Linked DNA regions of Chitinophaga varians. The protein of the gene in region 1 interacts with the protein of each later gene in a pairwise test. Links are inferred from orthologs where the notes say so. Each region holds a gene or a part of one and is shown on either strand. Other genes may lie near its edges.

Region 1 (2,983 bases):
TTCCCTGGTCCACCTGTTGGAGCCGTGTATAAAAGCCGACCACCAAATCGTTGTCCAGTGCGATAGTGCCAACAATGTGGCCATTTGCTTCCGCACAGAACATGACTTGTTGATTTATCTTTTCAATCATGGTCTGTTCGGAATAGTATCTAATGAATATTTCCCACTGTTCGGGGCTGTAGTGGGGTTTTAACAGGGCATTTGCATTTTCGGTAATGAGGTCGCTCAGTTGTTTGGCATCGGCGATGGAGGCTTCTCTGATAGTAATTGCAAGTTTTCATTAAACTGCTATCGCTGCTTTATATTCAGCGGAGCGTCAATAGCGCTCCGAAATCTGTTTAAAATAAAAAAGTCTTCAAATAATATTTGAAGACTTTTCTCTGCGGTGAGGGAGGGATTCGAACCCTCGGTACAGGTTTAAGCCCGTACGACGGTTTAGCAAACCGTTCCTTTCGGCCACTCAGGCACCTCACCGTTCCTCTGTGAAGGGGTTGCAAAAATAGGAAAAGTTTTATATTCTCCAAAAGCAATTTAATTTTTTTCAGAAATTTTCTTTGAAGCAGTGAAAACGAGCGTGGCAACAACCGGCAGAAACCTTTACAGTAAATCATTACAGCGTATTACCTTAAAAATATCGCCGCGTCTTTTTTACATTCATTACAACAGCTGTCGTGTCAATAACGGCAATTAAGTTGCACAAAATCGTAAAAACACATGTTATTTTAAACAAATATGTCATAAACAATAATGCCGCTCCGGTATGGAGCGGCATTATTCAAATAGGTTAGGGGATGGCCATTACATAGCGGCCAGCTGTACTTTTTGCTGTAGTTCGATTACGCTGTCGCGGAAATTATTGTCGGTGTCCATCAGGTCTTTAACGGTTTGACAGCTGTGGATCACTGTAGTATGGTCTCTGCCACCGAAATGTTCGCCGATGGTTTTCAGTGAATTTTTTGTAAATGACTTAGCCAGGTACATGGTTATCTGTCGCGCCTGTACGATTTCGCGTTTGCGTGTTTTCTGCAGCAGTTTATCGTAGGGCACATCGAAATATTCGCAGACCATTTTCTGGATGCTTTCGATGGTAATTTCTTTGGAAGAAGTTTTAACGAAAGACTTCAGTACACGTTTAGCCAGTTCGAGGTCGATCTCTTTGCGGTTCAGGGAAGACTGGGCCAGCAGGGAGATGAGCGCACCTTCCAGTTCACGTACGTTGGTTTGTATGTTATAGGCAACATACTTCACCACTTCCTTTGGCATTTCCAGTCCGTCGTTTTTCATTTTGAGTTCCAGAATTTCCATTCTGGTTTCAAAGTCAGGTATCTGGATATCCGCGCTGAGGCCCCAGCGGAAGCGGCTCAGCAGGCGTTCCTGTACGCCATCAAGGTCTTTGGGGGCCTTATCCGACGTAAGGATCAGTTGTTTGCCTGATTGATGCAGATGGTTAAAGATCGCGAAGAACGCGTCCTGTGTTTTTTCCGCACGGGCAAAGAACTGGATGTCATCTACGATCAGTACGTCTATCAATTGATAGAAGTGAATGAAGTCGTTGATGATATTATTTTTTGAGTGATCAATAAACTGGTTGATGAATTTCTCGGCACTCACATACAGCACGGCCTTATTCGGATGAATACGCTTCACTTCATTGCCCACAGCCTGTGCGAGGTGTGTCTTTCCCAGTCCAACGCCACCATAGATCACCAGTGGGTTGAAAGAGGTGCCGCCTGGTTTTTCCGCGACCGTTTTTCCTGCCCGGCGCGCCACACGGTTACAATCCCCCTCTATATACGCGTCAAACGTATAGTTTGGATTGAGCTGAGAATCGATCTGTACCCGTTTAATCCCCGGGATAACGAATGGGTTCTTTACCGGGTTATGTATGGTTAACGGAAAGTCTACCTCATTATCTTTCTGGGGTTTTGTGAACTGCGTAGGCATGTTCACCGTTCTGGGATGTTGGTGTGGTGTACCGTTTTCCACTACAATGCGGTATTCCAACCGGGCTTCTTTACCTAATTCTCTTTTTATAGTTTTCCCTAACAATCCCACATAATGCTCTTCAAGGTATTCATAAAAGAATTGGCTGGGGACCTGGATGGTTAAAACATTGTTTTCAAGTTTAATGGGCTTAATAGGTTCAAACCAGGTTTTAAACGGCTGCCATTCCACAATATCCCTAATTATATTAAGACACCTTTCCCAAACTTGTTCGCAAGTTTTATTCATTGAGATAAAATAAATTAGTTGTTTCTTAATTAAGGATGCTGCTTAGTTCTCGAATTTTTAGAAATCTCCCAACGCAGGATGTTGAAAAATTTTCAGACAGGACGACGAATATCTGTAGAAAATGTTGAAAAAAAAAATTTATCTACCCTTGTTTATATTCCCCGGACAACAGTGTGTTGATACTGCGTCACGCCCTGCTGTCAGCGCTTTACAGCACTAACGTTACACGGATTTCAGTACTATAAACTCCGTTGATTAGCAGCATCTTTGTCTTTCTCATTGTCCTTTTTATCATAAATATGGATATATAACTGATAAAATAATATCGCACCTCCTCATGGCAAAAAAAACGACCGCAGGAAAAGGATGAGATATTCACAATTTTTTCTGCGAGGGTGCAAAACTATGTTAGTATCTCCATTTAAAAAAATGTGTTTCCAATTAGTTATTACCAGATAAATTTATTAGATATCCGCGCGCCCGGTTTTAATAAAAAATATTTGCACGCACTTAGCTGAATACCGTATCTTTGATGCTTCTGAATTTAAAAAATTTTTCTATGAGTTTTGAAATTACCGGAAAGCTGATTGTGAAGTACAACACGGTACAACGCAGCGAAACTTTTAAAACAAGAGAGTTCGTTATTGAGAAATCCGATGATATCAACGGCCGTGTGATTAACAACTATATCAAATTCCAGTCCGTACAGGACCGTACAGGTATTGTTGACCGGTTCAATGAAGGTGAAAAC
Region 2 (2,986 bases), 100 kb from region 1 along the record:
TGAAAGTGGCGATACCCACACCCACTACGCCCATACGTGGCATACCAAAGAGACCGTATACCAGCGTGATACCGATGATGATATTGATGACGTTACCGATAATACTGATGTTCATGGCCTGACGGGTAAAGCCCAGTCCTTCCGCAAACTGTTTGAATGACAAAAACAACATCAGCGGGATAAAGGAAAAACCCAGGTAACGCAGGAAAGGGCGGGCCTGAGCCGCCACATCGGCTTCCTGTTTCAGTAATTCAAGATGGCTGCTGCCGAAATAAATAACTGTTGACAACAGAAAACCCACTACCATATTGATGATGAGGCTGTGGCTCAACAGGTGGCCGATGGCTTTTTTGTTGCCACGGCCGTTCTCCTGTGCAATCAACGGCGTAAGGCCATAGGACATGCCGATGCCTGTCACCATAAAAATACTGAACAGGCTGTTGCCCAGCGATACCGCTGCCAGCGGCACTTTCCCGGTGTGGCCAATGATAATGCTGTCTGACAGCGCCACCAATGTGTGCCCTAGCTGGGAAATAACAACAGGATAGGCTAAATGGAAATTGTCCTTGTAATAATGCCTGTATTTTAAATAGAGCTGTTTCATTGATTCATCTGATTAATGTAAAATTTAAGCAGGGTAAATTATTCTGATAGTGATAAATTTATCCGGTGCCAACAAAAAGGCCGGCGATCTGGTGATGCCGGCCTTAAAGCAAATATCGTTACAGGTGCTAAAACGGTGCATCTTCAAAACCTTCGTCAAAGTTCATGTCATTCATTTTGGAGCCCTTCTGTATGTACAGCTTCGCCTCATCATTGCCGCCACCCTGTGGACGGGAGATGCCGGTGAAAGGGTTGCCGCCGCCACCGGGGTTTTCCAGGCTGCCATCATCTTCAAAGCGCTGGAACTCCAGTACTGCCCTTAATTTGATGGTATCCAGCTGACCGTTACGGTGTTTCGCGATACGAACGTGGGTTTCACCTTTATTGGACTCACCCATTTCGTTGGCGTTGATCTCATAGTATTCAGGGCGGTACAGGAACATTACCATGTCGGCATCCTGTTCGATCGCACCAGATTCACGGAGGTCACTCAACTGCGGCATTTTATTACCGTCTTTACGTTTTTCCACATCACGGCTCAACTGGGAGAGGGCGATCACCGGTACCATCAACTCTTTCGCGAGGCCTTTCAGGTCACGGGAGATTTTACTGATCTCCTGTTCGCGGTTGGAGCCTCTGCCATCGCCGCTGCCGCTCATCAGCTGCAGGTAGTCGATGATGATTACGCCTACGCCGTGGTTATGTACCAGTCGCCGGCATTTGGCCCTTAGCTCAAAGATGTTGAGTGCCGGGGTGTCATCGATAAAGATGGGTGCTTTTGCCAGGCGTTCTATACCGTGGGTCATCAGCTTCTTCATCTCATATTCTTCCAGTTTACCACGGGATATTTTCTCCAGTTTGATTTCCGATTCCGCCGAGAGGATACGTTGTACGATCTGGCCGGAGGACATCTCCAAAGAGAACACCGCAGCCCCTTTCGGGAAGCGGGGGTGAAGCGCTGCGTTACGGGCGAGGTTCAGCGCGAAGGCGGTCTTACCTACGGAAGGACGGGCCGCAATGATGATAAGGTCGGTAGACTGCCAGCCGTAGGTCACTTTGTCGAGCGACGGGAAGCCGGAAGGCACACCGGTAATATCATCGCCTTTATTACGCAGGTCCTCGATACGTTTCATGGTGTTTACCAGAACGCGGTCGATGGAGTCGTAGTTTTTACGCAGGTGATTATTGGTGATCTCGAAAAGCTTGGATTCGGCACTGTCAAGCAGGTCAAACACGTCTGCCGTATCTTCGTAAGATTCGGTAAGGATCTCTCCGGAAATGCGGATCAGCTCCCGCTGAATGAATTTCTGCAGGATAATACGGGCGTGCGCTTCGATGTTGGCCGAAGACACTACCGCATTGGTGAGTTTCATCACGGTAAAAGGGCCGCCTACCGCTTCCAGTGAGCCCATAGACTTCAGCTCTTCTGTTACGGTGAGAATGTCCACCGGCATCGATTTTGATGCCAGACGGGTCATGGCAGAGAATATCAGCTGGTGTGCCTCCACATAAAAACACTCGCCTTTCAATATTTCCACAACAATATCAAAAGCACCTTTTTCCAGCATGATGGCTCCCAAAACAGCTTCTTCCAATTCTTTAGCCTGTGGTGGTATCTTGCCATACACCAAGGATGATACCTCAATGGCCGGCTTTCTGCGAACATTGCGGTCCTTCTTAAGATTGAGATCCATTTATGGTCAGCGTATTAAAAAAAGTTAATAAAAGGTTACAGTCAATGGGCCTTTCCGGTATTTATTTGCATTATTCCTGTATCCCGGCAACATTTGCCGCTTTAAGAAATTGTAAATTTTCTCGAGCCGTACAAACTAAGGTAAAGGCATTTTTTTAATTAACCTTTTTTATTTGACGACTAAATTTATTAAACCCCACGCACAGGTTATCCACCATCCATGAGCGGGTTATCCACCGGACAACAACAGTTATCCACCAAAAACCGGAAAAACCACATGCAAAGGTCTGATTATTCACACACATTGTGTAAAAAAGATTTTCACATTGCCGTGAAACGCCGCTACCAGGCCGCCGGGAACGTTGACCAGGCAGGCCTATACGGGAAAACAGGCGCCGGAAAACCGCTATCCATCCCTCCTCAGGGACAATTTTTCCCGGTAATCACCGGCTAAACCGCTAATTCGCAATTCGTAATTTGTAATTCTTTAACTTTACGCTTCTTTATAAACCAAGCAGACAAATGACGATTTCATACAACTGGCTTTGTGAGTATTTGCCGGTCAAACCTACACCGGAGGAACTGTCCACCATCCTGACAAGAATAGGCCTGGAAGTTGAGAGCCTTGAAAAGTTCGAGGCGGTAAAGGGCAGTCTGGCCGGCTTGGTAGTGGGTGAAGTGCTGACAGCC

Evidence for each region. The genes of interacting proteins can lie anywhere in the genome.
Region 2: the proteins of dnaA (region 1) and dnaB interact in binary tests that used the Escherichia coli proteins (3 or more experiments, as listed by UniProt). The link is inferred for Chitinophaga varians from one-to-one orthologs.

The regions. Positions count from the first base shown.
Region 1 is NZ_JABAIA010000001.1:2,099,983-2,102,965, forward strand. What follows is about bases 16-2,921. They hold dnaA (chromosomal replication initiator protein DnaA), read right to left. Parts: upstream 2,233-2,921; coding sequence 799-2,232; downstream 16-798. Other genes in these bases: HGH92_RS08525 (GNAT family N-acetyltransferase), read right to left, coding at 16-268; HGH92_RS08540 (DUF3127 domain-containing protein), read left to right, coding at 2,792-2,921. Outside these bases: more of HGH92_RS08525, read right to left, coding at 1-15; more of HGH92_RS08540, read left to right, coding at 2,922-2,983. UniProt on the Escherichia coli protein: Plays an essential in the initiation and regulation of chromosomal replication. Binds in an ATP-dependent fashion to the origin of replication (oriC) to initiate formation of the DNA replication initiation complex once per cell cycle.
Region 2 is NZ_JABAIA010000001.1:1,996,763-1,999,748, forward strand. What follows is about bases 15-2,923. They hold dnaB (replicative DNA helicase), read right to left. Parts: upstream 2,298-2,923; coding sequence 732-2,297; downstream 15-731. Other genes in these bases: HGH92_RS08050 (MATE family efflux transporter), read right to left, coding at 15-604; HGH92_RS08060 (hypothetical protein), read left to right, coding at 2,517-2,750; pheT (phenylalanine--tRNA ligase subunit beta), read left to right, coding at 2,819-2,923. In the rest of the region: more of HGH92_RS08050, read right to left, coding at 1-14; more of pheT, read left to right, coding at 2,924-2,986. UniProt on the Escherichia coli protein: The main replicative DNA helicase, it participates in initiation and elongation during chromosome replication. Travels ahead of the DNA replisome, separating dsDNA into templates for DNA synthesis.